DNA from 2 places in the Pseudomonas sp. PA-7-1E genome. Region 2 is predicted to be linked to the other one. Evidence: predicted binding sites of a transcription regulator. Region 2 holds the regulator's gene; the other holds the start of a gene.
The links. Region 2 encodes FliA, which starts transcription of late flagellar genes. Its sites were predicted from a motif close to CTAAAGTTTNNNNNNNNNNNGCCGNTAA; they were not measured.
Positions count from the first base shown of each region.

Region 1: motA (flagellar motor stator protein MotA) is a predicted target of FliA. The motif match lies at 13,910-13,937, and genes of this name have one in related genera.

Region 1 is NZ_WKFA01000004.1:9,511-24,893, forward strand. Features, by position in the region: gene hflK (FtsH protease activity modulator HflK) at 1-591, opposite strand, end outside; gene hflX (ribosome rescue GTPase HflX) at 688-1,989, opposite strand; gene hfq (RNA chaperone Hfq) at 2,002-2,262, opposite strand; gene miaA (tRNA (adenosine(37)-N6)-dimethylallyltransferase MiaA) at 2,357-3,328, opposite strand; gene mutL (DNA mismatch repair endonuclease MutL) at 3,328-5,244, opposite strand; gene GIW79_RS03740 (N-acetylmuramoyl-L-alanine amidase) at 5,244-6,665, opposite strand; gene tsaE (tRNA (adenosine(37)-N6)-threonylcarbamoyltransferase complex ATPase subunit type 1 TsaE) at 6,681-7,151, opposite strand; gene GIW79_RS03750 (NAD(P)H-hydrate dehydratase) at 7,139-7,999, opposite strand; gene queG (tRNA epoxyqueuosine(34) reductase QueG) at 8,063-9,127, shown strand; gene GIW79_RS03760 (trimeric intracellular cation channel family protein) at 9,124-9,741, opposite strand; gene orn (oligoribonuclease) at 9,924-10,466, opposite strand; gene rsgA (small ribosomal subunit biogenesis GTPase RsgA) at 10,575-11,606, shown strand; gene motB (flagellar motor protein MotB) at 11,968-12,987, opposite strand; gene motA (flagellar motor stator protein MotA) at 12,991-13,842, opposite strand; gene GIW79_RS03785 (HDOD domain-containing protein) at 14,009-15,383, shown strand, end outside.
Region 2 is NZ_WKFA01000008.1:41,018-56,400, reverse strand. Features, by position in the region: gene GIW79_RS07645 (CheW domain-containing protein) at 1-752, opposite strand, end outside; gene GIW79_RS07640 (ParA family protein) at 752-1,540, opposite strand; gene motD (flagellar motor protein MotD) at 1,592-2,479, opposite strand; gene GIW79_RS07630 (flagellar motor protein) at 2,685-3,425, opposite strand; gene GIW79_RS07625 (protein-glutamate methylesterase/protein-glutamine glutaminase) at 3,425-4,555, opposite strand; gene GIW79_RS07620 (chemotaxis protein CheA) at 4,604-6,811, opposite strand; gene GIW79_RS07615 (protein phosphatase CheZ) at 6,823-7,611, opposite strand; gene GIW79_RS07610 (chemotaxis response regulator CheY) at 7,630-8,004, opposite strand; gene fliA (RNA polymerase sigma factor FliA) at 8,172-8,912, opposite strand; gene fleN (flagellar synthesis regulator FleN) at 8,909-9,742, opposite strand; gene flhF (flagellar biosynthesis protein FlhF) at 9,848-11,164, opposite strand; gene flhA (flagellar biosynthesis protein FlhA) at 11,176-13,290, opposite strand; gene GIW79_RS07585 (cold-shock protein) at 14,653-14,856, opposite strand.

The DNA of each region.
Region 1 (15,383 bases), on a different contig from region 2:
ACCTTCGGTGAGCACCTGGTCCATGGCGGTGGAACCCACCACGTGGCGCAGGGCACTTTCGGTTGCGTGTTGCAGGCTGATTTCCGGCTGATCAACGTTCAGCACGAAGTCTTGCAGGTTGCTGATCTTGTACTGCACGGTCAGCGGCACTTCGACGATGTTCTCGTCTTCGGTCAGCATCTGGCCCTGCTTGGTGTACGCACGCTCACGCGTCACGTTCTCCATGTACTTCTTGTCGATCGGCGGGAAATAGATGTTCAGGCCTGGCCCGACAGTCTCGTAGTACTTGCCGAAGCGCAGCACCACGGCTTGCTCCTGCTCGTCCACCACGTAGACCGCGCTGTACAGCCATACGGCAGCGAGCACGACAAGACCCAGGCCCAGCAGGCCATAGCCACCGCCCTTGCTTGTGCGACCGCCGTCGTCACCACCACGTTTTTTTCCACCACCGAACAACCCATTCAGGCTTTCCTGCAGCTTTCGGAAGGCCTCGTCGAGATCCGGTGGCCCCTTGCGGTCGCCATTATTGCGGCGCTTACCACCCCAAGGATCCTGATTATTCGAGTTGCCACCCGGCTCATTCCAAGCCATAGCGCTCTCCATCTGATAAAGCAAAGACGCACCCACGGCGCGCCGACCAATGCTACAGAATGCCTGCTACTGCGGCACAACCGCTTTCTCAGGCTTTTATTGCAAAGTGTGTTGTTCGATGAACTCTGCCGGTACAACACCCTCTCGGCTGACCAGCCGATTGAGTTCCGAGCGTGGCAATCGAACGGCCAGCAAGCTGACACCTTCTTCGTCGTGTTCTTCTTTCTGTACCGCGCCCAACTCGAAAAACTGTGCACGCAGTCGAGCAAAACGCTGCGGCAAGCGCAAGGTGCCGACGAACAAATCGCTGCCGAGCAATTCGGCAATGGCTTGTTCCAGCAACTCCAAGCCACTGCCATCTCGCGCCGACAACCAGACCCGCTGGGGCTTGCCGTTCTCGTCGCGCTGAATCTGTGGCTCAACGCCTTCAAGCAAATCGAGTTTGTTATAGACCTCGAGGATCGGCAAGTCCTGGGCACCAATCTCGCCCAGCACCACCATGACCTGTTCAATCTGCAACATGCGATCCGGTTCGGCCGCATCGATCACGTGCAACAGCAGGTCGGAATTGCTCGACTCTTCGAGCGTAGACCGAAATGCCTCGACGAGCTTGTGGGGCAGGTGACGAATGAAACCCACAGTATCGGCCAGCACAATCGGCCCCAGGTCGTCGATGTCCAGACGCCGCAGGGTCGGGTCGAGGGTGGCGAACAGTTGGTCGGCCGCGTACACATCCGACTTGGTCACGTTATTGAACAACGTGGACTTGCCGGCGTTGGTGTACCCCACCAGGGACACGGTCGGGATATCCGCACGGGAACGGCCACGTCGCGACTGTTCACGCTGGCTGCGCACTTTTTCCAGGCGGCCCTTGATCTGGCGCAGGCGAACCCGCAGCAGACGCCGGTCGGTTTCCAGCTGGGTTTCACCCGGGCCACGCATGCCGATACCGCCACCCTGACGCTCAAGGTGAGTCCAGCCGCGAACCAGGCGCGTGCTCATGTGGTCAAGCTGGGCCAGTTCAACCTGGAGCTTACCTTCATGGGTGCGGGCGCGTTGGGCGAAAATATCGAGAATCAGACCGGTACGGTCGATCACGCGACACTCGAAAACACGTTCGAGGTTACGTTCCTGACTGGGCGTGAGGGTGTGATTGAAGATCACCAGATCGGCTTCTTCGGCATGAACCAGGTCGCGCAGTTCCTCGACCTTGCCGCTGCCAATCAGGTATTTGGCGGTTGGCCGATGACGCGGCACGTTAAAAAACGCAACGGTCTCGGCGCCGGCCGAATTTGCCAACTCCTGAAACTCCTGCGGATCTTCGCGCGCCTCAGGGTCCTGTCCATCCAAGTGAACGAGGATTACTCGCTCACCACCACCGTGGCGCTCAAAGAACAAAGGAGACTCCTATCAGGCGTTACCTGGCTCAGCGTCACCCTGTTCATCACCTGCTGCGCTAGGCAGACGGATTGGACGAACTGGAACGACTGTCGAGATAGCGTGCTTGTAAACCATCTGGCTGACGGTGTTTTTCAGCAGGATAACGAATTGGTCGAACGACTCGATCGTACCTTGCAGCTTGATGCCGTTGACCAGATAGATGGAAACCCCAACTTTCTCTTTACGTAAAGTATTCAAGTAAGGGTCTTGTAGCGAATGCCCTTTTGACATGTGCCGCACTCCTTTAAGGATCAATAATAAAAAATCGGAAAATAGATAGCTTATGGCCGTCACACCCCCAAGGATAGACGGCAATTGCAAGGACTCAGCTCAATATGGAGACCGTTCCCAAGTATTTCAAGGCGCGTGACAGATTGTCGCTGTCCAGGCTGTCCAACCAGTGCAAATCGCTCCAGCTGCGCAGCCAGGTGAACTGGCGCTTCGCCAATTGGCGCGTGGCAATGATGCCGCGCTCCTGCATTTCGGCGGACGTCAGCTTGCCATCCAGATGATCCCAGACTTGGCGGTAGCCTACAGCACGTATCGAAGGCAGCCCTGCATGCAGGTCGCCTCTTGAACGCAATGCTACGACCTCGTCCACAAACCCCTGTTCCAACATTATTGTGAATCTTTGTGCAATTCGTTCATGCAACACCTGGCGGTTTGCCGGAGCGATGGCCAGATTCGCCACAGTATAGGGCAATTGTGACTGTCCAGATGCGCCTGCATCAGTACTTTGCGCAGTTTGTTTCAGGCGATGTTCAGTCATGGTCTGGCCACTGACGCGCCAGACTTCCAGGGCGCGTGTGAGCCGCTGGGGGTCATTGGGGTGAATACGTTCCGCAGACACCGGGTCTACCGCCGCCAACTGGTCGTGAAGGGCCTGCCAGCCAAGGCGCGCAGCCTCATCTTCAAGTTCGGCGCGCACCTGGGCATCGGCAGGCGGCATATCGGCCAAGCCTTCCTGCAACGCCTTGTAATAGAGCATGGTGCCGCCCACCAGCAGCGGGATATTGCCGCGCGCGGTGATCTCGGCCATGGCCGCCAGGGCGTCGGTGCGAAAGTCCGCCGCCGAATAGCTCTGCGCGGGGTCGATGATGTCGATCAACTTGTGCGGATATTGGGCCAACAGCGCCTTCGACGGCTTGGCCGTACCGATATCCATGTCCCGGTAAACCAGGGCAGAGTCGACGCTGATCAACTCACAGGGCAGCACCTTGGTCAGCTCGATGGCCAGGTCGGTCTTGCCGGCGGCCGTGGGGCCCATCAGGAAAATGGCGGGGGGCAAGGCACTCATCAGCGGCCGCGCAAGAACAGTTTGTCCAAATCATCCAGGCCCATCTGGGTCCAGGTCGGTCGGCCATGGTTGCATTGGCCGCTGCGCTCGGTGTTTTCCATGTCGCGCAGCAGGCCGTTCATTTCCGGCAGGGCCAGGCGGCGGTTGGCGCGGATGGCGCCGTGGCAGGCCATGGTGCCGAGCAATTCGTTGATATGCGCCTGGATACGGTCACTGGTGCCGTACTCCATCAGGTCTGCCAGTACGTCGGCCACCAGGCGGTTGGCCTCGGCCTGCTTGAGCAGCGCGGGAATCTGGCGGATCGCCAGGGTTTCCGGGCCCAGGCGTTGCAGTTCGAAGCCCAGCTTCTGGAACACACTGTGATGTTCTTCTGCGCAGTCGGCTTCACGCTGGCTCACCGCCAGGGATTCGGGCACCAGCAGCGGCTGGCCGCTGAGGCCTTCGCTGGCCATGGCGATCTTCAGGCGCTCGTACATGATCCGTTCATGGGCAGCGTGCATGTCCACCAGCACCAGGCCATGGGCGTTTTCGGCGAGGATATAAATGCCTTTGAGCTGCGCCAGGGCATAGCCCAGCGGCGGAATATCACCGCCGCCTTCGGGCAACGCCACAGCAGCACCCGGCTCGGCACCCGGCAACGGCGCGAAAAACTCACGGTACGCCGCCTGGGCTTCGGCCACCGGCGCCGTCGATTGCGGGCGCGGTGTGTATTGGTACTGATAACCCGCACCGGCACCCGAATTCGGCGCCGTGTAGGCTGGCTGCGCCTGCGGCGATTGCAGCAGGTTGGCCGCCAGGCTCATTTCACCTTGCGGCCCGAACTCACCGGCCTCGGGACCGCTCGGGCGCACCACCGCGGTGACGATCGGCGCCGACAATTGATCATCCGGGCGCACATCACCCAGGGCACGGTGCAGCGTGCCATACAGGAAGTCATGCACCATGCGCCCGTCACGGAAGCGCACCTCATGCTTGGTCGGGTGCACATTGACGTCGACCACCGAAGGGTCAACCTCAAAGAACAGTACAAAGGTCGGGTGTCGCCCGTTGAACAGCACATCGCGATAAGCCTGGCGTACCGCATGGGCCACCAGTTTGTCGCGGACCGCCCGGCCGTTCACAAAAAAATACTGTAAGTCGGCCTGGCTGCGGGAGAACGTCGGCAACCCGACCCAGCCCCACAACCTCAAGCCATTGCGCTCGATCTCAATCGGCAGCGCCTGTTCCAGGAACCCGCTGCCACACACCGCTGCCACCCGCCGAGCACGCGCGGCGTCGTCGTTGGCTTCGTGCAGGCTGAGGATGGTCTTGCCATTGTGGCGCAGGTGAAAGGCCACATCGAAACGCGCCAAGGCCAGGCGCTTGATGACTTCTTGCAGGTGATCGAATTCGGTTTTTTCGGCCTTGAGGAACTTGCGCCGCGCCGGGGTATTGAAGAACAGGTCGCGCACTTCCACCGAGGTGCCCACCGGATGCGCCGCAGGCTGGACCCGAGGCGCCATGTCGCGGCCTTCGGTTTCCACCTGCCAGGCCTGCTCGGCGCTGCGGGTGCGGGAGGTCAGGGTCAGGCGGGCCACGGAGCTGATGGAGGCCAGGGCCTCACCACGAAAGCCCAGGCTCATGACCCGCTCCAGGTCTTCCAGGTCGCGGATCTTGCTGGTGGCGTGACGGGCCAGGGCCAGGGGCAGGTCATCCGAAGAGATGCCACTGCCATCGTCACGTACCCGCAGCAGCTTGACGCCGCCCTGCTCCACATCGACATCAATGCGTTTGGCGCCGGAGTCGATGCTGTTTTCCAGCAACTCCTTGATTACCGACGCCGGGCGCTCAACCACCTCACCCGCAGCGATCTGGTTGGCAAGGCGCGGGCTGAGCAATTCAATGCGCGAGCCGCTGTTCAAGGTGGATTCGCTCATCACTGCGCCGCCAATGAGGTGCCGGGGATGGTCAACACCTGGCCGATCTTCAACTCGTCGGTTTTCAGGTTATTGGCGCTGCGCAAGGCTGCAGGCGTGACCTGGAAACGGACCGCCAGCATGGCAACGGTATCACCGGGTTGCACACGATGGTCACGCGGGCCCTGGGCGATTTTGCCGGAGTCACGCAGCCAGGCGATGTAGGTGCCCGGCGGCGGGTTCTGCTGGAAGAACTGGCGCACGCCGGCGCTGATCGAGCGCGCCAGCGCTTGCTGGTGGCTGGCGCTGGCCAGTTTCGACGCTTCGTTGGCGTTGGAGATAAACCCGGTTTCCACCAGGATCGACGGGATATCCGGCGATTTCAACACCATGAACCCGGCTTGTTCTACGCGCTGCTTGTGCAGCGAGGTCACGCGGCCGATATTGCTCAGGACTTTCTGGCCCACGTTGAGGCTGGAGGTCAGCGAGGCGGTCATCGACAGGTCGAGCAGTACGCCTGCGAGCATCTTGTCCTTGTCATCAAGGGACACGTTGCCGGCCCCGCCGATCAAGTCGGAACGGTTTTCACTGTCGGCCAGCCAGCGCGCAGTCTCGGAGGTAGCGCCGCGATCCGACAGGGCAAATACCGAGGCGCCAAAGGCAGCGGTTGAAGGCGCGGCGTCGGCGTGAATGGACACGAACAGGTCAGCGCCCTTCTTACGGGCAATTTCGGTACGGCCACGCAACGGAATGAAGTAGTCACCGGTACGGGTCAGCTCGGCGCGGTAGCCTTTCATGCCATTGACCTGGCGTTGCAGCTCACGAGCGATGGCCAGTACCACGTCCTTCTCGTGCTGGCCCCGTGAGCCGGAAGCCCCCGGGTCTTCGCCACCGTGGCCGGCGTCGATCACCACGATAATGTCGCGCTTGCCTGCCGGTGCAGGCGGCGGCGGTGGCAGCTTGACCTGGGGTTGCGAAGGGTTGACCGGCACCGCAGGCACCGTCGCCACGCTTGGCGTTGGCGCAGGCGGCGGTGCGGCGTCGGCGGGGTTGTCGAACAGGTCGACCACCAGGCGGTTGCCGTACTGGGCGTTGGGGGCCAGGGAGAAGCTTTTGGGGGTCACGGCCTTTTTCAGGTCAATGACCACACGCAGGTCGGTCGGCGTACGCTGGGCAGAGCGCATGGCGGTGATGGGCGTGTTGGCGGTGGAGACTTTCAGCGGCGCGGCCAGGCTGGCACCGTTGATATCGATCACCAGGCGATCAGGCGCCGTCAAGGTAAAGACGCTGTGCTGGACCGGGCCAGACAGGTCGAACACCAGTCGCGTGTTATCCGGCGCTCGCCACAGGCGAACACTTTTCACCTGTGAAGCAGCCAGAGCATTGACAGTCATTGCCGCAAGCAACACCCCCACGACAGCAACCAACGCGCGAAAGCGCATACCTAACCCCACCAATTATTTGAATTCCAATGCCAGAGCAGCACACCACGACTCAGCGCGTGGGCTCTGGGGCAACAACTTCAGCTGACGTCCGTGCTCATGCGGCGTAATGGTAATGGTCAGGTCCGGCTTTGGCAAAAAGCCTGTGCCTTTATTTGGCCACTCGATCAGGCACAGCGCATCATCGTCGAAGTAATCACGGATGCCCATGAACTCCAACTCTTCCGGATCGACCAGGCGATAGAGGTCGAAGTGGAAAGCACGCACGTCGCCGATCTCGTAGGGCTCGACCAACGTGAAGGTCGGGCTTTTTACCGCGCCGGTATGGCCAAGGCCGCGAATAATCCCTCGGGACAGTGTGGTTTTGCCTGCGCCCAAATCACCCTCGAGAAAGATCAACCCGGCCCCTTGCGTGACCTGTGAAATACGCTGGCCCAACGCGACCATGGCCTCTTCATCTGCCAGGAAAAGAATTACTTCAGGCACGGCGACTGCTCCTCCAGCAATTGACGAATGGCGGGGATCAGGTCGCTGGCAGCCAAGCCGCGACCAAAACTGCCCTGGAGGTATCCGGCGGTCGCGTGCAACCACACGGCCAGGCAGCTCGCTTCGTACGCGAGCATCCCCTGAGCCAATAGTGCCCCGACCAGGCCGGCCAAGACATCACCGAGCCCCGCCGCCGCCATTGCCGGGTGGCCTTGATCACAACGGGCAAGCCGTCCATCCGGGCTGGCAATCAAACTGCCAGCACCCTTGAGGATAGCCACTGCATTGAATTTCTGACTCAACGCGCGCGCCACCTTAAGGCGATCTGCCTGAACCTCGGCTGTCGATAGCCCCAACAAACGCGCAGCTTCGCCCGGATGCGGGGTAATCACACAGTTGGCCGGCAGCTCGACGCTGCCAGTGGCCAGTTGATTGAGCGCGTCGGCATCCCACACCTGCGGCAGGCTGGCATTGGCCGCGACCGACAACAGGCTCTTGCCCCAGGCGGCATCGCCCAGGCCTGGGCCAATGACGATCACCGAGATTTTTTCCAGCAGGCCCATCAACTGGTTGGCCGAGCTCACGCCGACGGCCATGACCTCCGGCAGCCGAGCCAGAGCGGCCGGCACGTGTTCCGGCCGCGTCGCCAGCGAGACCATGCCGGCGCCGCTGCGCAGGGCACTTTCGCTGCTCAGCAACGCTGCGCCGCCAAAGCCACGGTCACCACCGATGACCAACAGGTGGCCGAACTGGCCCTTATGGGCGTCCGGGGAACGCGCAGCCAGTTGCGGCAAATGGCCGGGCAACAACAGCTGAACGTCGGTAATTGGGTGTTTTGTCTGAGGCATGCGTCTTCAAGCTCCGATGTCTGGCAGAATTATACGCATCTAACCTGTGGTTTCCCGTGTCTCATGCCTGCTATTACCTCCGATCTGCCCGCCCTAGCCCAATCGATCAAAGACTGGGGTCGCGAGCTGGGCTTTCAACAAGTGGGCATCAGCGGCCTCGACCTGGCTGAGCATGAACAGCACCTGCAACGCTGGCTCGACGCGGGTTACCACGGCGAGATGGAGTACATGGGCGCCCACGGCAGCAAACGCTCCCACCCGGACGAGCTGGTGCCCGGCACCTTGCGCGTGGTTTCACTGCGCATGGACTACCTGCCTGGCGACACCCAGATGGCGCAATTGCTGGCCCAACCAGAAAAAGCCTACATCTCGCGCTACGCCCTGGGCCGCGATTACCACAAGCTGATCCGCAAGCGCGTGCAGCAACTGGCCGACCGCATCCAGGCGCAGATCGGGCCGTTCGGCTTTCGCGCCTTCGTCGACAGCGCGCCCGTCCTGGAAAAAGCCATTGCCGAGCAAGCGGGCCTGGGCTGGATCGGTAAAAACACCCTGGTTCTCAACCGCAAGGCCGGCAGTTATTTCTTCCTGAGCGAACTGTTTGTCGATCTACCGTTGCCGGTAGACCCACCCCACACCACCGAGCACTGCGGCCGCTGCACGGCGTGTCTGGACATCTGCCCCACCAACGCCTTCGTCGGCCCTTACGTGCTGGACGCGCGACGCTGCATTTCGTACCTGACCATCGAACTCAAGAGCGCTATCCCCGAAGACCTGCGCCCACTGATTGGTAACCGGGTATTTGGCTGCGATGACTGTCAGATCGTTTGCCCGTGGAATCGTTTCGCTCGACCTACCGCCGAAAGCGATTTCAAGCCACGGCACAATCTGGATAACGCTGAACTGGCCGAATTGTTTATGTGGGACGAGGATAAATTCCTCAGCAGCACCGAGGGCTCACCCCTGCGCCGCGCCGGTTACGAGCGCTGGTTACGCAACCTGGCGGTGGGCCTGGGTAATGCGCCGTCGAGCATTCCGGTACTGGAAGCCTTGAAGGCGCGGCGGGACTACCCGTCGGAGTTGGTACGCGAACACGTGGAATGGGCGCTGGAGCAACACGCTGCGCGCTAGTGCACATCGTCGTTGTAGACGAACTTGGGCATCTCCCAGTGAAACCGGATCGCCAGCAGGCGTAACAGGAAGCCACTGAACAGCGTCAGCAGAATCGCTTGCTCGCTGGGCAGCTTCAGGTACAGGCACAGCAAGTAGAACCAGGCAGCCAGGAACGACACGCTGGCATACAGCTCGCGGCGGAAGATCAGCGGGATGTCGTTACAGAAGATATCCCGCAGGATGCCGCCGAATACCCCGGTGATGACCCCGCTGACCGACGCCACCAACATGCCGTGGCCCATTTCCAGGGCGGTCATGCAGCCGATCAGGGTGAAGGCCACCAACCCCACCGCATCCAGCGCCAGGAACAGCGAGCGCAGGTGGCGCATCAGCGGTGCGATAAAGATCGTCACCAGCGCCGCGACAGAGGTCAGCACCAAGTATTCCGGGTGTTTGACCCAGGTCAGCGGGTAGTGGCCGAGCAACACATCGCGCACCGAACCGCCGCCCAGGGCTGTCACGCAAGCGATCAGCACCACGCCAAACCAGTCCATGCCACGCCGACCCGCGGACAGGGCGCCAGTCATGGCTTCGGCGGTGATGGCGACGAGGTAGAGCATCAGCAACATGATGGCGATCCTGACAGAGAGGCCGGCAGTCTAATCATTTGCCGAGGGCACCAAAAGGGGGCGCTTGGCGATAAACCGCGTCGCCTGTATCGCAGGCAAGCCAGCTCCCACACTTTGAATTTGCGAATGCAGTCAAATGTGGGAGCTGGCTTGCCTGCGATGGCGCACTCACTGGCGCCGCAGAATCAAGCCTTGATGAAATGCTTGCGGTAATGCTGCAACTCGGCAATCGACTCACGAATATCGTCCAGCGCCAGGTGCGTGCTGCCTTTATGGAAGCTGTCTTTGACTTCCGGCGCCCAACGCGCAGCCAGTTCCTTCAAGGTCGACACGTCCAGGTTGCGGTAGTGGAAGTAACTTTCCAGCCCCTTCATGTGCGTATAAAGGAAGCGACGATCCTGGCAGATGCTATTGCCGCAGATTGGCGACTTGCCCTTGGGCACCCATTTTTCCAGGAAGGCGATAGTTTCGGCCTCGGCTTCGGCCATGCTGATGCGGCTGTCGCGCACGCGCTGGGTCAGCCCGGAGTTACCGTGGGTGCGGGTGTTCCACTCGTCCATGGTGGCGAGTACGGCGTCGCTGTGGTGGATGGCGATCACCGGGCCTTCGGCCAAGGTGTTGAGGTTGCTGTCGGTGACAATGGTCGCCATCTCGATGATGACGTCGGTGTCGGGGTTCAGACCGGTCATTTCCAGATCGATCCAAATCAGGTTCTGTGGGTTTTGCATGGCTTGATTCTCTTGGCACCTTGGCGTAGCCGGGCAGTTTAGCAGGCGGGGGCGTGCTAGACTCGCGGCCGTTTTACCCAACTTTTGCATTATCGACACGGAACACCAATGGCCAAACGCCAGCTCAACCGTCGCCAAAACTGGCGCATCGAAAAGATTCAAGGTGAACGCGCCGCCCGCGCCGCCAAACGTGAATCCTCAGCCGTGGAAGCGCTCGAGGGCGGCGACCTGGGCCCCGAACAAACGGGCCTGGTGATCGCGCACTTTGGTGTGCAGGTCGAAGTCGAGGCGCTCGAAGGCGAACTCGCAGGCCAGGTGTTCCGTTGCCACCTGCGCGCCAACCTGCCCGCGCTGGTCACCGGCGACAAGGTGGTGTGGCGTGCCGGCAACCAGGGCATCGGCGTCATCGTCGCCCAGTTGCCGCGCAGCACCGAACTGCGCCGCCCCGACAGCCGTGGGCAGCTCAAGCCGGTGGCGGCCAACGTCGACATGATCGTGATCGTGTTCGCGCCACTGCCCGAGCCCCATGCCAACCTGATCGACCGTTACCTGGTCGCGGCTGAGCATGCTGGCATCCGCCCGTTGCTGCTGCTGAACAAATTCGACCTGATCGACGAGCAGAACGCCCCGGCGCTCAACGCATTGCTGGCGGTCTACCGCACCCTGGGCTACCCGGTGCTGGAAGTGTCGGCTCACCACGGCAACGGCATGGAACAGCTGCAACAGCAGTTGGACGGGCGGATCAGCGTGTTCGTCGGCCAGTCTGGCGTGGGCAAGTCGTCGCTGGTCAACAGCCTGTTGCCGGAAGTCGAAACCCGCGTGGGCCCGCTGTCGGAGCTGTCCGGCCAGGGCACCCACACCACCACCACCGCACGGCTGTTCCACTTCCCGGGCGGCGGCGAGTTGATCGACTCGCCGGGTATCCGTGAATTTGGCTTGGGCCACGTCAGCCGTAGCGATGTGGAAGCCGGCTTTATTGAGTTCAACGACCTGATCGGCACCTGCCGCTTCCGCGACTGCAAACACGACCGCGAGCCGGGCTGTGCGCTGCTCAAGGCACTGGAAGATGGGCGCGTGCAGCAGCAGCGGATGAACAGCTATCGGTCGATTATTGCGAGCTTGCCCGAGAGCAGCTACTAAGCAGCCCCCCACCTCTGTAGGAGCGAGCTTGCTCGCGAAGACCTCAAGCGCAACGCGGGCATCCTGGATACACGCGTTATCGTTGACGTTTTTCGCGAGCAAGCTCGCTCCTACAATGCAGCATCGGTATCGGTGGCCGTTACCGCAGGAATGGATATGTACATCGGCAAATCGCCATCGCAGGCAAGCCAGCTCCCACATTTGGATTGAGGGCGTCAGGTAGATAGGCGCCGGCTGTCAGGCCGTCACGGGAGCAAGCTCCCTCGCCACAGGCCCAGCGTCGCCCCAAAATTGTGTAGATATCTATGACAGCGCAGATACAACAAGGCCGCGATTATCGCGGCCTCGTTGTATCTGGAGCTTACGGCTTCGGCGCAGGCGTCGTAGGATCCTTGACGCCCCCATCATCAAACAGGTTCAGCTTCTGGCGCAGCTCATGGGCTGGCAGCGGTTCCTGCTCCGGCGGTAGCGCGTTGGGGTCGGCCGGCACTTCGCCTGGCGCACCGTCGCCCTGGGTCGGTGCCGGTGGCGGGGGGTGATCGCCTTCAATCGCACGCTGGGCTTTTTTGGTCAGCACCACGATGTCGATACGGCGGTTGACCGGGTTGAACGGGTCTTTGGGATCAAACAGTTGCGAGGAGGCAAAACCCACTACCCGCGCCACTTGCGGGTCCGGGTAGCTGCCGGCCACCAGCGCACGCCGGGCAGCATTGGCGCGGTTGGCCGAGAGTTCCCAGTTGCCGAAATCACCCTGGCCCGCGTAGGGCTTGGCGTCGGTATGCCCGCTGATGCTGATTTTGTTCGGCACCGCCTTGATGGTGTCAGCCATGGCCAGCAGGATGTCTTCAAAGTACGGCTTCAACCGCGCACTGCCAGAGTCGAACATCGGCCGGTTGGCCGCATCGGTAATCTGGATGCGCAGCCCCTCGGGGGTGATCTCGAAGGAAATCTGGTCCTTGAACTTCAGCAACTGTGGGTTTTCTTCAACCTTGTTCTGCAATTCCTGCAGCAACAGTTCCAGTCGCTCCTGTTCGACCTGCTCGGCCATGGATTCGACAGTGTCGCGCTCAATCGGGATTTTTTCCTGAGGCGATTCAGTTTGCACTTCCGGGTTGATGGTGCGCTCGGGCGCCAGTTCCGGCGAGCCGCCCAGGTCAATGACAAACGGCGTACCGCTTTCCGAAAAGCCAATCGGGTCCTTGAAGTAGCCGGCGATGGCGATTTTCTGTTCTGGCGTAGCGGTGGACATCAGCCACAACACCAGGAAGAACGCCATCATCGCCGTGGCAAAGTCGGCGAAGGCGATTTTCCAGGCACCGCCATGGTGCCCCGCAGCGAAGCGCTTGACGCGCTTGATGATGATCGGCTGGTTGTTTTCCATGGCTTAGCGACCGCGAACCGCTTGTTCCAGCTCGGAGAAACTTGGGCGGTGTTTCGGGTACAACACCTTGCGCCCGAACTCCACGGCCAACGACGGCGGCATGCCCGACGCCGATGCCACCAGGCACGCCTTGATCGCTTCGTAGAGGTTGATCTCTTCCTTGGCATCGTGGGCCAGGGAGGTGGCGAGCGGGCCGAAGAAACCATAGGCGGCGAGAATACCGAAGAAGGTGCCCACCAGCGCCGCACCTACGTGCATGCCGATGGCCGCCTGATCGCCCTCTCCCAGGGACGCCATGGTCACCACGATCCCCAGTACCGCCGCGACAATACCAAAACCGGGCATGCCGTCGGCAATGCCGGTCACGGCGTGGGAAGGATGCTCCAGCTCTTCCTTGAGGCTGAACAACTCCATGTCGAACAGGCCTTCCAGCTCGTGAGGCGCCATGTTGCCGGAGGACATGATGCGCAGGTAATCACAGATATACGCGGTCATGCGCTCGTCTTTAAGCACGGCCGGGTACTTGGCAAAAATCGGGCTGGCCGCAGCGTCTTCGATATCGCCTTCGATCGCCATCATGCCTTCACGGCGGCTTTTGTTGAGGATCTCGTAGATCAGCCCCAGCACTTCCAGATAAAACGTGTGGGAGAAGCGCGAACTGAACATGCCCAGGGACTTCTTGACCACGTGCATGGTCATATAGCCTGGGTTGGCCTGCAAAAATGCGCCGAACGCGGCACCGCCGATAATCAGCACTTCGAAAGGCTGGATCAGTGCGGCGATTTTACCGTGGGAGAGGACGTACCCTCCGAGCACACTTGCGATGACGACAATGATGCCGATAATTTTAGCCATAGGAGAGGGGTACTTGCGCCGTCGGGTTCATGGACATATGGGGTGCAGCAGAAAACTCTTGTTCTACTTATCGGCAAAACTGCGCCAGACTATAGCCCGTTAAGGCGAAAAGCCAATTCGGCCCGTTCCGGGCGTGTTGAACGCAAGTGATGATCGCGCCCCAATCATGGCAATTGAAACGACAGTCCCAACAAACCGCCCCACTACCCTCGCCGCTTGGATCAAGTGCCTGGACGACGTGCTGCTGCCCGTGCCCCAGGCCAGCCATGAACGCGTGTGCAAAGCCATTCGCGATAGCCGCAGTTCATTGCGAGATATTGCTGAGTTGATGCAAAACAGTCCGGCCCTGGTGCTGAGTGTGATGCGCGAAGCCAACAGCCACGCCCACGGCAGCCTGACCGAACCTGCAGAAAACCTTGAAGTCGCACTTAACCGTCTGGGCCTCAAACGTGCCGAAGAGTTGTTGGCGCGCCTGCCTTCGGTACCCGCCCGGGAAATCCCCGTGGCCTTGCGTCAGCTGTTGCTGATCAGCCAGCACGCATCCCAGCAAGCCAACGGTTTGTTCGGCAGTCGCCTGGCGCGGCTGTGGCAGGACATCCACTGGGGCAGCCTGCTGTTTCTGTCGCCGCTGTGGCCGATGGCCGTCGCCTACCCCAAGCTCCTGGAGGAGTGGGAGTTGCGGGTGATCCATAAAGGCCAATCGGCGCGCCAGGTCGAGCAACAGCTGTTCGGCGTGCGTTTGCTTGACCTGTGCCTGGGCTTGACCGAAGCCTGGCACCTGCCGATCTGGGTTTCACAGGGCTACAAGTTGCTGTTGGCCGAGCAACGCCTGCTGGTCAAGGCGCTGCACATTGCCCGTCAAGACGATGCCCTGCGCCACCAGCAATTGCTCGATGCCGAGCCCAACCTGCGACGCTGGCTGAACCAGCCGGCCAACACCGTGTTGCTGGCCAACGGCCTGGCGATGTCGGCCCAGGAATCCTGGACCTGCCCGCACACTGAGCGCTGGCAATACCTGACGGCGCTGTACCTGCAAACGCCGTTGAGCGATGTGCAACAGCAAGCCCACCAACAAGCGGTGACCAGTGCTCGTACCACCTTGATGCCCGACCTCTGGCACCCGGCGCTGTCGCTGATCTGGCCGTGGCACGTACAGAAAGTCCATCGCGGCTTGCTGCCTGCACCACCGCCCACTGCCGAAGCCTTGGCCGTGTGGCGCACGCGTTGCACCGAGTTGCTGGTGGAGCCGAGCCGCTTTGCCAACGCCATGCACCTGACCACTTGCGCCAAGGAAGCCCTGGTCGCCAGTGGCATGCAGCGGGTACTGATATTCATGGCAGATCGCGCCTTGAGCACCTTGCGTGTACACCAGGCCGATGGCCTGCCCAAGGACGCGGCTCACCTGAGCCTGGATGTGGTCAACAGCACGTTACTGCAACGCCTGCTGGAAAAGTCCGCCCAGGTACGCCTGAACCCCGACAACCATGCGCAGTTTTCCGCATTGCTGCCACCAATCCTGCGTCGTCTATTTATTGGCGAGC
Region 2 (15,383 bases):
GCCTTCACCGCACCACTGGCGATCAACTCGGCCAGTTCGGCGACATCCAGCAACGCGCACATGTGTTCGATCACAGTGCCCGCCAGCCACGGCCGCTGGCCGCGGTGGCTGCGCCATTTGATTTCATTCGGGTCCAGGCGCAGCGAGCGGCTGACTTGATGCACCGCCAGCCCCCACTCGTAGCCCTGCACCGAGATCACGTATTGCAGGCCCTGGCGAAAATCATCGCGGTAGCGGTCGGGCATCACCCAACGCGCCGTATCCAGCACCTTGAGGTTGCCGGCCTGGCTGGGCAGGATGCCGAGGAACCACTCCGGCTGCCCGAACAGCGGCGTCAGCTCCTGGCCTTCCAGGGAATAGATCGAGCCCAGGCACACCAGCGGCACCGCCAGGGTCAACCCGGCGACGTCGAACAGCAGGCACTCGAACGGCTCGGCAGCCCATGAGGGGCGACCGTCGCCCGTCATCGGCGGCGGCGTGATGCTGGGCGGCAGGTGCACGTCCACCAGCGGTTCGACCACCGGGGGCGCCACCACCGCCGGGGCGCTTGGCACCACCACCTGCGCATCCCGTGCCTGTTCTTCCATCACCGCCTGCTGGAATTCATCCAGCGGGCTTTCGGGTTCGACAGCAGGCTCAAGTACCAGAATCGGTTCTGGCAGTTCCTCGGCCGTCGCATCCTGCAGCAAGGCATCCAGGTAGGATTCCAGAGCCAGTTGCGGGCGGGTCTTGAATTCGACAGGACGGTTCATCACGCCACCTGCGCCACAAGCTGTTGCGACAGCAGGTGCTTGAGCAACGCACGGTAGGCCAGCACGCCACGGCTCTTGCCGTCGAACTGCGACGGTGTGAGCCCGGCACGGCTGGCGTCACGCAGGCGCGTGTCCACCGGGATGTAGCCATTCCAGATGGTGTCCGGGTAGGCATCGCGCAATACGCGCAAGGTGCCGAGGGACGCCTGGGTGCGACGGTCGAACAAGGTCGGCACGATGCTGAACGGCAGCGCCTGCTTGCGCGAACGGTTGATCATCGCCAGGGTGCTGACCATACGCTCCAGGCCCTTGACCGCCAGGTGCTCGGTCTGCACCGGGATCACCAATTGCTGGCTGGCCGCCAACGCATTGACCATCAGCACGCCGAGCAACGGCGGGCTGTCGATGATCGCGTAATCGAAGTCCTGCCACAGCTGCGCCAGGGTCTTGGCGATCACCAGGCCCAGGCCGCTCTGGCCTGGCGACTGGCGCTCCAGGGTGGCCAGGGCGGTGCTCGACGGCAGCAGGGAAATGCTTTCGTTGCTGGTGGGCAACAGCAGTTGCCCAGGCAGATCCGCCGGGACGCTGCCCTTGTGTAAAAACAAGTCATAGCAGCTGTGTTCCAGCGCATCCGGGTCGTAGCCGAAATAGCTGGTCATGGAACCGTGGGGGTCCAGGTCGACCACGACCACACGCTTGCCCGCTTCGGCCAGCAAACCGGCCAAGGCGATGGAAGTGGTGGTCTTGCCGACCCCACCCTTTTGATTGGCAACTGCCCAGACTCTCATTCGGTTGGTTCCTCCCGGCGGGCACAGGCGCGACCGAGACATTGCATACGGTTATTGAGCCAGCGACGGAGAATTGACGTTACTCGGTCGGACCGGCGGCTTGACAACGGGCGGTGCAGTTTGTGTGCCAGCACGCTTCAACGCCGCATCCGGGGTGGCATTGGCAGTGCCAGTACCGGTCAGGCTGCGACGCACATCCAGGTTGCGCGAGACCACCAGCACCACCCGGCGGTTACGGGCGCGGCCTTCCACCGTGGCGTTATTGGCCACCGGCTGGAATTCACCATAGCCCACCGACGCCAGGCGCTGGGGGTTCACGCCCTGCATGGCCAACATGCGCACGATGCTCGACGCGCGGGCCGAGGACAGTTCCCAGTTGGTCGGGTACTGCGCGGTGCTGATGGGGAAATTGTCGGTGAAGCCTTCCACGTGGATCGGGTTTTCAAACGGTTTGAGGATCGCCGCCACCTTGTCGATGATCGTGAACGCCTGGTCACTGGGCAACGCATCGGCACTGGCGAACAACAGACTGGAGTTCAGCTCGATCTCCACCCACAACTCATTGCCGCGCACGGTCATCTGGTTGGAGCTGATCAGGTCGCCAAAGGCGGCACTGATATCGTCGGCGATACTTTTGAGCGGGTCGCTGGTGCCGCCGATGCCGGCGGCGGTTTCATCACTGTTATTGACCAGGGGCTTGGCCGGGGTCACCGTCTTGGGCCGCTCTTCGCCGATGGGGATCGGCTTGAGCGCCCGCTCGGCATCGTTGAACACGCCGACCAGCGCCTGGGAAATGATCTTGTACTTGCCTTCGTTGATCGACGAGATCGAGTACATCACCACGAAAAACGCGAACAGCAAGGTGATGAAGTCCGCGTAGGACACCAGCCAGCGTTCGTGGTTGACGTGCTCTTCAGGCTCGCGACGGCGACGGCTCACAGGCAAATACCTCCCTGACCGCTATTGGCCGCTTTACTGTGGCGAGCGAGCTTGCTCGCGCTGGGGCGCGAAGCGGCCCCCATCCAGACAACGCGTTTGTTCAGACAGATTGCGGTACCTGGTTTTGGGGCTGCTTCGCAGCCCAGCGCGAGCAAGCTCGCTCGCCACATAAAGCTCACTGGCCACAGGTCAATGTGCATACCCATCAATCCATGAAGCCCTGAAGCTTCAATTCGATGGAGCGCGGGTTTTCGCCCTCGGCAATCGACAGGATGCCTTCGAGCAACATTTCGCGATAACGCGACTGGCGCATGGCAATCGACTTGAGCTTGCTGGCCACCGGCAGCAACACCAGGTTGGCACTGGCCACGCCGTAGATGGTCGCGACAAATGCCACGGCAATGCCGCTGCCCAGTTGCGAAGGGTCGGCCAGGTTGCCCATCACGTGGATCAGGCCCATCACCGCGCCGATGATGCCAATGGTCGGCGCATAGCCGCCCATGCTTTCAAAGACTTTGGCCGCATTGATGTCACGGCTTTCCTGGGTGTAGAAATCCACTTCGAGGATGCTGCGGATCGCTTCCGGTTCGGCGCCATCGACCAACAGTTGCAGGCCTTTGCGCGCGTAGCTGTCAGGCTCGGCATCGGCCACGCCTTCCAGGCCCAGCAGGCCTTCCTTGCGGGCGGTGAGGCTCCAATTGACCACACGGTCGATACCGCCTGCCAGGTCGACCCGTGGCGGAAAAATGATCCACACCAGAATCTGCATGGCACGCTTGAATGAGCTCAGGGGCGACTGCAACAACGCCGCGCCCACGGTGCCACCGATCACGATCAGCGCTGCCGGGCCGTTGGCCAAGGCGCCGAGGTGGCCGCCTTCCAGGTAGTTGCCACCAATGATGGCGACAAACGCCATGGTGATGCCGATCAGGCTCAACACATCCATCAGAGGCAGGCCTCCACCAGGTGCTTGCCGATGTCGTCCAGGCTGTAGACCGCATCGGCCAGGTCAGCCTTGACGATGGCCATGGGCATGCCATAGATCACGCAACTGGCTTCATCCTGGGCCCAGATGGCGCTACCGCCCTGTTTGAGCAGGCGCGCACCTTCACGGCCATCGGCGCCCATACCGGTGAGCACCACCGCCAGAACTTTGTCGCCATAGGACTTGGCTGCAGAACCGAAGGTGATGTCCACGCACGGCTTATAGTTCAGGCGCTCATCGCCCGGCAGGATTTTGATCGCGCCACGCCCGTCCACCATCATCTGCTTGCCGCCCGGCGCCAGCAGTGCCAGGCCAGGACGCAGGATGTCGCCATCCTCGGCTTCCTTGACGGTAATACGGCACAGCTTGTCCAGGCGCTCGGCGAAGGCTTTGGTGAACGCCGCCGGCATGTGTTGCACCAGCACAATCGGCGCCGGGAAGTTGGCCGGCAGTTGGGTCAGGACCCGCTGCAAGGCCACCGGGCCGCCAGTGGAGGTGCCGATGGCGACCAGTTTGTAAGCCTTGCGCTTGGGCGCGGGCGAATGCGCACTCGGCGCTGCGGCGGCACGTACCGGCGCTACCGCAGGCCGGGCCACGGGCGCAGGCGCCGGGCGCGCAAACGACGAGGTCGGCGCCGCTGCTGCGGGCGCAGGCGTGGCAGCTGGCGCGGGCGTGCTGAACAAGCTGCGACGGTTACTGCGGGAAATGCTGTGCACCTTCTCGCACAGCATCTGCTTGACCTTGTCAGGGTTGCGCGAGATGTCTTCGAAATTCTTCGGCAAAAAGTCCACCGCGCCGGCATCCAAAGCGTCGAGGGTCACCCGCGCGCCTTCGTGAGTCAGCGAGGAAAACATCAATACCGGTGTAGGGCAGCGTTGCATGATGTGGCGCACGGCCGTGATGCCATCCATCATCGGCATCTCGTAGTCCATGGTGATCACGTCCGGCTTCAAGGCAATGGCTTGATCGATCGCCTCTTTGCCGTTGGTGGCCGTGCCGACCACCTGGATCGTTGGATCAGCGGAAAGAATTTCCGAGACGCGGCGGCGGAAGAAACCCGAATCGTCCACCACCAGGACCTTGACTGCCATAAACACTCCGTTAGGCGGGGCGGGCATGACCGCCCTGCCCCTCCAGAATCAAATACGCCGTGCGGCGTAACGCTTGAGCATGCTTGGAACATCGAGAATCAGCGCGATGCGACCGTCACCGGTAATGGTCGCGCCCGACATGCCCGGGGTGCCCTGCAGCATCTTGCCCAAAGGCTTGATCACCACTTCTTCCTGGCCCACCAGTTGATCGACCACAAAACCGATGCGCTGGGTGCCCACGGACAGAATCACCACATGGCCTTCGCGCTGTTCTTCATGGGCGGCCGAGGCCACCAGCCAGCGCTTGAGGTAGAACAGCGGCAACGCTTTGTCGCGCACGATCACCACTTCCTGGCCGTCCACCACGTTGGTGCGCGACAGGTCGAGGTGGAAGATCTCGTTGACGTTGACCAGCGGGAAGGCGAACGCCTGGTTGCCCAGCATCACCATCAGGGTCGGCATGATCGCCAGGGTCAACGGCACCTTGATGACGATCTTGGAGCCCTGGCCCTTGGTCGAGTAGATATTGATCGAGCCGTTGAGCTGGCTGATCTTGGTCTTCACCACGTCCATGCCCACGCCACGCCCGGACACGTCGGAGATCTCGGTCTTGGTCGAAAAGCCCGGGGCAAAGATCAGGTTGTAGCACTCGGTATCGGTGAGGCGGTCGGCGGCGTCCTTGTCCATCACGCCGCGCTTGACCGCGATATTGCGCAAGATGGTCGGGTCCATGCCTTTGCCGTCATCGGTGATCGACAGCAGGATGTGGTCGCCCTCTTGCTCCGCCGCCAAAATCACCTTGCCGTTGCGGGACTTGCCGGCGGCTTCGCGTTCTTCCGGGGTTTCTACACCGTGGTCGACCGCGTTGCGCACCAAGTGGACCAGCGGGTCGGCCAGGGCCTCGACGAGGTTTTTGTCGAGGTCGGTTTCTTCGCCCACCAGCTCCAGGTTGATTTCTTTCTTGAGCTGGCGCGCCAGGTCGCGAACCAGGCGCGGGAAACGGCCGAAGACTTTCTTGATCGGCTGCATCCGCGTTTTCATCACCGCGGTTTGCAGGTCGGCGGTGACCACGTCGAGGTTCGACACGGCCTTCTGCATGGCTTCGTCGCCACTGTTCAGGCCCAGGCGCACCAGGCGGTTACGCACCAGCACCAGTTCGCCCACCATGTTCATGATGTCGTCCAGGCGCGCGGTATCCACACGCACGGTGGTTTCGGCTTCGCTGGCAGGTTTTTCCGCTGCCGCTGGGGCCGCTGCACGCGCAGGGGCCGGGGCGGCGGCAGGTGCTGGCTTGGCTGCCGGCGCAGGTTTGGCAGCAACCGGTGCCGCAGTGGCAGCGGCTGGTGCTGTAACCTGGGCGGCAGCGGCCGGGGCCACTTCGCTGAACTTGCCTTTGCCGTGCAACTCGTCGAGCAGAGCTTCGAATTCGTGATCGGAGATCAGCCCATCATCGGCAGGTGCTGCGCTGGCCGCTGGCGCAGCGGCGGCAGTGGCCGCCACCTCAGGCAGGGCTTCAGCCACAAAGGTGCCTTTGCCATGCAGTTGGTCGAGCAGTGCCTCGAACTCGTCGTCGGTAATGTCGGTGCTGGCGTTGGCAGCGGGTGCTTCTGGCGCAGCGGCAGGCGGGGCCACGGCATCTGCTGCGAACTGGCCTTTGCCGTGCAACTGGTCGAGCAACGACTCGAATTCGGCGTCGGTAATGTCTTCACTGCTCGGCGTCGCGGCGGGCTGCACCGGCGCTTCAGCTTCGGCCTTGACCGCGCTGAGGGAGTTGAGCAGTTGTTCGAACTCACTGTCGGTCACGTCCGGCTCGGCTTGCGCCACCGGCTCCGGCGCAGCCTCGACCACCGGCGCAGCCGCGGTGTCGGCAGGTTCGGCCAGGCGCGCCAGGGCGGCCAGCAGTTCCGGCGTGGCAGCGGTGATCGGTGCACGTTCACGCACCTGGCTGAACATCCCGTTGACCGCATCCAGTGCTTCGAGAATCACGTCCATCAATTCCGAGTCGACGTGACGCTCACCCTTGCGCAGGATGTCGAAGACGTTCTCGGCGATGTGGCAGCACTCCACCAGCTCATGGAGCTGGAGGAAGCCGGCGCCCCCTTTTACAGTGTGAAAACCGCGAAAAATTGCATTGAGCAGGTTCGCATCATCCGGTCGGCTTTCCAGCTCGACCAGTTGTTCGGACAGTTGCTCTAGAATTTCGCCGGCCTCTACAAGGAAATCCTGAAGGATTTCTTCATCGGCGCCGAAGCTCATGTGGGTGCTCCTTAGAAGCCTAAACTGGATAACAGGTCATCTACGTCATCCTGACCTGACACAACGTCTTCACGTTTATCGGCATGAATCTGCGGACCTTCACCCTTGGCGAGATGTTTTTGTGGATCTTTTTCAGAGAGGATCGCTTCACGGTCATGTTCGATGCCGGCAAAACGATCGACCTGGCCGGCCATCAGCACCAATTTGAGCAAGTTGCTTTCCACTTCGGTAACCAACTGGGTCACGCGCTTGATCACCTGGCCGGTGAGGTCCTGGTAATCCTGGGCCAGCAGGATGTCGTTGAGGTTGCTGGCCACCGTGCGGTTTTCCTGTTCGCTGCGCGACAGGAACCCGTCGACGCGACGCGCCAATTCACGAAACTCTTCAGCGCCCACTTCGCGGCGCATGAAGCGGCCCCAGTCCTGGCTCAAGGCCTGGGCTTCGGTGGCCATGCCGTTGACCAGGGGCGTGGCGTTTTCCACCAGGTCCATGGTGCGGTTGGCCGCTGCCTCAGTCAGCCTGACCACATAGGACAGACGTTCAGTGGCATCAGTGATCTGGGAAATTTCTTCGGCCTGGGGCATGCGCGGGTCAATCTGGAAATTGACGATTGCGCTGTGCAGCTCGCGTGTGAGCTTGCCCACTTCCTGGTACAGGCCGCGGTCACGGGTCTGGTTAAGCTCATGGATCAACTGCACCGCATCGGCGAACTGGCCTTTTTCCAGGCTGTCGACCAACTGGTGAGCATGTTTTTTCAGGGTCGACTCAAAGTCGCCCTGTGACGTTTCGTTATGCTCCATAGCTCCCCCGCGATGGCATTAGCCGTGGATGCGTTCGAAGATTTTCTCGATCTTCTCTTTCAAGGCCAGTGCCGTGAATGGCTTGACCACGTAACCGTTGACCCCGGCTTGGGCGGCTTCGATGATCTGTTCGCGCTTGGCTTCGGCGGTCACCATCAGCACAGGCAGGCTGCGCAGTTTTTCATCGGCGCGCACATGGCGCAGCAGGTCGATACCGGTCATGCCCGGCATGTTCCAGTCGGTCACCAGAAAGTCGATGCTCCCGCTGTTGAGGATCGGAATGGCCGTCAGGCCGTCATCCGCCTCGACCGTGTTGGTGAACCCAAGGTCACGCAACAGGTTTTTAATGATCCGCCGCATCGTTGAGAAGTCATCAACGATGAGGATTTTCATGTTCTTGTCCAATTCGACCTCCAAGCAGTCTTAAACGCGCCCAGCACCTGGACGCGCCATTTCAATCAACAGGCGTTACACAAAAAGGACTGCCCAGGGCACCACGGCACATAGCCGCGAAACCTTGCGATCTCACGGCAGCGTCTGCAGTGCCCCCACACTGCCTGTCAGCGCGCGCGCCACTCGGCCAATCGGCCCCGCAAGCGGGCTGCGCACTGGCTATGCAACTGGCTGACACGCGATTCGCTGACCCCCAGGACCTCACCGATTTCCTTGAGGTTAAGCTCTTCGTCGTAGTACAGCGCCAGCACCAGCCGCTCACGCTCTGGCAAATTGGCGATTGCATCGGCCAACGCGCCCTGGAAACGTTCATCTTCCAGGTCGCGCGACGGCTCCGTATGCGCGCTCGCGCCGTCCTCGTGCAGCCCTTCGTGCTCGCCGTCCTGTAAAAGGTCGTCGAAACTGAACAGGCGGCTGCCCAAGGTATCGTTCAAAATCCCGTAGTAATCGTCGAGACTCAATTGGAGTTCGGCCGCAACTTCATGATCTTTAGCGTCACGGCCGGTTTTTGCTTCAATTGCACGAATTGCATCGCTGACCATGCGCGTATTGCGGTGTACCGAACGCGGCGCCCAATCGCCTTTACGCACTTCATCGAGCATCGCGCCACGGATACGGATACCCGCATACGTTTCGAAACTGGCACCCTTGCTGGCGTCGTATTTGGTCGAGACTTCAAGCAGGCCGATCATGCCGGCCTGGATCAAGTCTTCGACCTGCACACTCGCAGGCAGGCGCGCCAACAGGTGATAGGCAATGCGCTTGACCAACGGCGCATAGCGCTCGATCAATTCGCCCTGGCTGTCACGTGCCGACTTTTTGTAAAGGTTGTAGCCGCTGGATGTCATAGCACCGGTCCTGCGCTCGTCTGATGCACCAAACGCTCGACGAAAAACTCCAGATGCCCCCGCGGGTTGGCGGGCAACGGCCAGGTATCGACCTTCTGGGCAATGGCCTTGAACGCCAGTGCGCATTTCGAACGAGGGAACGCTTCGTAGACCGCACGCTGCTTTTGCACGGCCTTGCGCACACACTCGTCATAGGGAACTGCGCCGACGTATTGTAAAGCCACATCGAGGAAGCGGTCCGTGACCTTGGTCAACTTGGCGAATAGGTTGCGCCCTTCCTGCGGGCTCTGGGCCATGTTGGCCAGAACGCGGAAGCGGTTCATGCCGTAGTCACGGTTAAGCAGCTTGATCAGCGCGTAGGCATCGGTGATCGAGGTGGGCTCGTCGCACACCACCAACAGCACTTCCTGCGCTGCGCGCACAAAGCTGACCACCGACTCGCCGATCCCGGCGGCGGTGTCGATCACCAGCACGTCGAGGTTGTCGCCGATGTCGCTGAACGCCTGGATCAGCCCGGCATGCTGCGCGGGGCTCAGGTGCACCATGCTCTGGGTGCCCGAGGCCGCCGGCACGATGCGAATGCCTCCGGGGCCCTGGAGCAGCACGTCGCGCAGCTCACAACGGCCTTCGATCACATCGGCCAGGGTATGTTTGGGTGTCAGCCCCAGCAGAACGTCCACGTTCGCCAAGCCCAGGTCAGCATCCAGCAGCATGACGCGACGGCCAAGCTCTGCCAGGGCCAGGGACAAATTCACTGACACGTTAGTTTTCCCGACGCCACCTTTGCCGCCGGTCACCGCGATCACCTGTACGGGATGCATGCTGCCCATTTTATTTCTTTACCTTGTCTTGCTTAGACGCAGGCTACATGGCTTGGCCGCGTGAATCGCTTGCAGACCATCGATGTAGGTACATTTCACGGTGTTCATCCTGCCTCAACCCACCCGTTTAGCCGGGTGGTGGTAAAGGTCGGCGAACATATCGGCCATCGCTTCCTCGCTAGGCTCGTCTTGCATTTGCACACTCACGGCACGGCTGACCAACTGATGACGGCGCGGCAGATGCAGATCATCCGGGATCCGCGGCCCGTCGGTGAGGTAGGCAACCGGTAACTCATGGCTGATGGCCAGGCTCAACACCTCGCCCAGGCTCGCGGTTTCGTCGAGCTTGGTGAGGATGCAACCGGCCAGGCCGCAACGCTTGTAACTGTGATAAGCAGCGGTAAGAACCTGTTTCTGGCTGGTGGTTGCAAGCACCAGGTAATTTTTTGACTTGATGCCTCGCCCGGCCAGGCTTTCGAGCTGCATGCGCAGCGCCGGATCACTGGCTTGCAGGCCGGCGGTATCGATCAGCACCACGCGCTTGCGCAGCAACGGGTCGAGGGCATTGGCCAGGGACTGGCCCGGGTCGACATGGGTCACCGGCACGTTGAGGATGCGGCCCAGGGTCTTGAGCTGCTCCTGAGCGCCGATACGGTAACTGTCCATGCTCACCAGGGCGATATTCTGCGCGCCGTATTTAAGCACGTAACGGGCCGCAAGCTTTGCCAGGGTGGTGGTCTTGCCCATGCCGGCGGGGCCGACCATGGCGATTACACCGCCCTCTTCCAGGGGTTCGATTTCCGGCGTGGCAATCATGCGCGCCAAGTGCGCCAGCAGCATGCGCCAGGCCTGCCGCGGCTCTTCGACTTCAGCGGTCAAGGCCAGCAGGTCGCGGGACAACGGGCCGGACAGGCCGATGCGTTGCAGGCGACGCCAGAGGTTGGCTTGCTGCGGCTTGCTGCCTTGCAGTTGGGTCCAGGCCAGCGAGCCGAGCTGCACTTCGAGCAATTCACGCAGGCCGTTGAGTTCAAAACGCATCGAGTCAATCACGCGCTGGTCAACTGCGGCAGCCGGGGCAGGCGCTGCAGGACGCGGCGGTTCGACAAAGGTGGGTTCAACCAGCGGCTCGGCGGCGGTCAGCGGCAGGCCGGCAAACAGCTGGCGATTGGTGCTGGCATCGCTGTCGCCACGCATGCTCAGTTCAGCCTGGGCCGACACAATGCGCGAGGCGGTCTTGCGCAGCTCGTCTTCGAGCTCCATGTTTGGCACGCGCGGGGCCAGCGCCTGGGGCGTGTAATCCAGGGCAGCCGTCAGCTCGACACCGCCGGCAATCCGACGGTTACCGATAATCGCGGCATCGGCGCCCAGCTCATCACGGACCAGTTTCATGGCCTGACGCATATCGGCGGCGAAAAAACGCTTAACTTGCATAACCCACTACCTCAGCCATTGGGCCCAACTGTCGCGACAATAGTCACTTGCTTATTGTCAGGAATTTCCTGGTAAGCCAACACGTGCAAATTCGGTACGGCCAGGCGTCCGAACCGCGACAACATCGCGCGAACCGGGCCGGCCACCAGCAGGATCACCGGGTTGCCCTGCATTTCCTGGCGCTGTGCGGCGTCGATCAACGAACGCTGCAGCTTTTCAGCCATGCTTGGCTCCAGTAAAACGCCCTCTTCCTGGCCTTGCCCTGCCTTCTGAATACTATTGAGCAATATTTGTTCCAACCTGGGCTCCAGGGTGATCACAGGCAGCTCCGACTCAGTCCCTACAATGCTTTGCACGATTGCGCGGGACACGCCGACACGCACCGCCGCCACCAGAGCGGCAGTATCTTGACTCTTGGCGGCATTGTTGGCGATGGCCTCGGCAATGCTGCGAATGTCGCGCACGGGCACCTGTTCGGCCAACAGCGCTTGCAACACCTTGAGCAACTGCGACAGTGACAGCACGCCAGGCACCAGCTCTTCGGCCAGTTTTGGCGACGATTTGGCCAGCAAGCCCATCAATTGCTGGACTTCCTCGTGGCCGATCAACTCGTGGGAGTGCTTGTAGAGAATCTGGTTGAGGTGCGTGGCGACCACGGTGCTGGCATCCACCACGGTGTAACCGAGGGACTGCGCCTGGCTGCGCTGGCTGACTTCGATCCACACCGCTTCCAGGCCGAAAGCCGGATCTTTGGCGGTAATGCCGTTGAGGGTACCGAACACTTGGCCGGGGTTGATCGCCAGTTCGCGGTCCGGGTAGATCTCGGCTTCGGCCAGGATTACCCCCATCAGGGTCAGGCGATAAGCGCTGGGGGCCAGGTCGAGGTTGTCACGGATATGCACAGTGGGCATCAAGAAACCCAGGTCCTGGGACAGCTTCTTGCGCACACCCTTGATCCGCGCCAGCAGTTGCCCACCCTGGTTGCGGTCGACCAGCGGGATCAGGCGGTAACCGACTTCCAGGCCGATCATGTCGATGGGCGTGACGTCGTCCCAGCCCAACTCCTTGGTTTCCTGGGCGCGGGCCGGGGATGGCAGCAGCTCCTGTTGACGGGCGATTTCCTGCTGGGCCTGGACTTTGACCTGGTTCTGCTTTTTCCAGAACAGGTACGCCGCACCACCCGCCAGGGCCGCCATGCTCAGGAACGAGAAGTGCGGCATGCCCGGCACAATGCCCATGATCGCCATGATGCCCGCCGCCACGGCCAGGGCCTTGGGCGAAGCGAACATCTGCCGACTGATCTGCTTGCCCATGTCTTCGGAGCCCGAAGCACGGGTAACCATGATGGCCGCCGCTGTGGATAACAACAGTGATGGCAATTGCGCCACTAAACCGTCACCGATGGTCAGCAAGGCATACACCTTGCCGGCATCGCCGAATGTCATGCCGTGCTGAAACATACCGACGGCCACACCGCCGATCAGGTTGATGAACAGAATCAACAGGCCGGCGATGGCGTCGCCGCGCACAAACTTGCTGGCACCGTCCATGGAGCCGTAGAACTCGGCTTCCTGGGCGACTTCCGCCCGACGGGCCTTGGCTTGGCCCTGGTCGATCAGGCCGGCGTTGAGGTCGGCGTCGATGGCCATCTGCTTGCCGGGCATGGCGTCGAGGGTAAACCGCGCGCTCACCTCGGAAATCCGCCCGGCGCCCTTGGTCACCACGACGAAGTTGATGATCATCAGGATCGCGAACACCACGATACCGACCACGTAGTTACCGCCGATGACCACCTCACCGAAGGCCTGGATTACCTTGCCGGCGGCGGCGTGGCCGTCCTGGCCGTGGAGCATCACCACCCGCGTGGAAGCGACGTTCAATGCCAGACGCAGCAGGGTCGCCACCAGCAGAATCGTCGGGAACACCGCGAAATCCAGCGGCCGCAAGGCGTACACGCACACCAGCAACACAACGACGGACAGGGCAATGTTGAAGGTAAAGAACACGTCGAGCAGGAACGGCGGCATCGGCAACATCATCATTGCCAGCATCACCAGCAACAACAACGGCACACCCAGATTGCCCCGCGACAGGTCAGTCAGGGTGCCACGGGCCGTGTTGAGCATTTGAGAGCGATCTACCACCGGTATTCCTCGGGTCCTTGAAGCAAAGTTTTGACGCTGGAGGGCGACTTGGAGGCGGGGTTGCAAGAAGCCTTCCAACTTTGCTTTCGGGGCCGATTTTCGAGTGGTAAACCGATTCAAGTGTGGGAGTTGGCTTGCCTGCGATGCGGTGTGTCAGGCGCACGACTTGAGTACTCTGCAAGGGTGACGCAGAGCGTCACGCGATGCGTTCCCACGCGGGAGCGTGGGAACGATCAAGAGGCTTGATACCTGAGGCTAGAACAATAACGCGGTTCCCTGGATCATTCCCACGCTCTGCGCGGGAATGCCGCCTGGGACGCTCCGCGTCCCGAGCCAGGCGCACGACTTGAGCACTCTGCAAGGGTGACGCAGAGCGTCACGCGATGCGTTCCCCACGCGGGAGCGTGGGAACGATCAAGAGGCTTGATACCTGAGGCTAGAACAATAACGCGGTTCCCTCGATCATTCCCACGCTCTGCGCGGGAATGCCGCCTGGGACGCTCCGCGTCCCGAGCCAGGCGCACGACTTGAGCACTCTGCAAGGGTGACGCAGAGCGTCACGCGATGCGTTCCCACGCGGGAGCGCGGGAACGATCAAGAGGCTTGATACCTGAGGCTAGAACAATAACGCGGTTCCCTCGATCATCCCCACGCTCTGCGTGGGAATGCCGCCTGGGACGCTCCGCGTCCCGAGCCAGGCGCACGACTTGAGCACTCTGCAAGGGTGACGCAGAGCGTCACGCGATGCGTTCCCACGCGGGAGCGTGGGAACGATCAAGAGGCTTGATACCTGAGGCTAGAACAATAACGCGGTTCCCTCGATCATTCCCACGCTCTGCGTGGGAATGCCGCCTGGGACGCTCCGCGTCCCGAGCCAGGCGCACGACTTGAGCACTCTGCAAGGGTGACGCAGAGCGTCACGCGATGCGTTCCCACGCGGGAGCGCGGGAACGATCAAGAGGCTTGACACCTGAGGCTAGAACAATAACGCGGTTCCCTCGATCATTCCCACGCTCTGCGTGGGAATGCCGCCTGGGACGCTCCGCGTCCCCAGCCAGGCGCACGACTTGAGCACTCTGCAAGGGTGACGCAGAGCGTCACGCGATGCGCTCCCACGCGGGAGCGTGGGAACGATCAAGAGGCTTGATACCTGAGGCTAGAACAATAACGCGGCTCCCTGGATCATTCCCACGCTCTGCGTGGGAATGCCGCCTGGGACGCTCCGCGTCCCGAGCCAGGCGCACGACTTGAGCACTCTGCAAGGGTGACGCAGAGCGTCACGCGATGCGTTCCCACGCGGGAGCGTGGGAACGATCAAGCCCGCACCCACATGTGATCCAGTTTTTAAACTGGCCGCACATTCTCAGCCTGGGGGCCCTTTGGTCCTTGCATGATGTCAAATTCTACTTTTTGGTTTTCAGCCAGGGTTTTTAGCCCCTGCGACTGGATTGCCGAGTAATGGACGAAAACGTCATCCCCCCCATCCTCCGGGGCAATAAAACCAAACCCCTTCTCCTCGTTAAACCATTTCACAGTACCCGCTGCCATTGCCGATCTCCTTACACTCACTCAGAACCCAACCCACCCCGGTGACGCACCCTGACGGGCAACGCATAGATGCCCTTGGGCCGATGGACCATTTGAAACCTCAGTTGCTTACCCACCGACAGCGCTGTGCAACGCCAATCCTTGCGATTGATAAATACCTCTTCTGCCTCATCATCCAATTCGATCAGCCAATCGCCCCTGACCCAGTCATAGGATTTGACAGTTCCTGTAGCCACCTTCAATCCCGCTCTCCCTGCATCTCGTTTACTACATACGCGCAGTGTTTGGTTCAGTCATAGAACAACGGGAAACATCCTTTGGCTACTGTCAGAGTTGACAGGTAGACGCGAGCTGCCGATGGGTGGTAGCGGTGGAACAGCAGAAGATTCATGCATCCGAGGGTTTCTTGCGCTTGCGGGGTTTTCGCGGTTTGGGAGGGGTGGGTGGAACGTTACCGTGTTGAGCGCCTGTCGACTGAACGGCAACCTCGTTGCCATCGCGATCCCGGGCAATAAAGCCGATGCCTT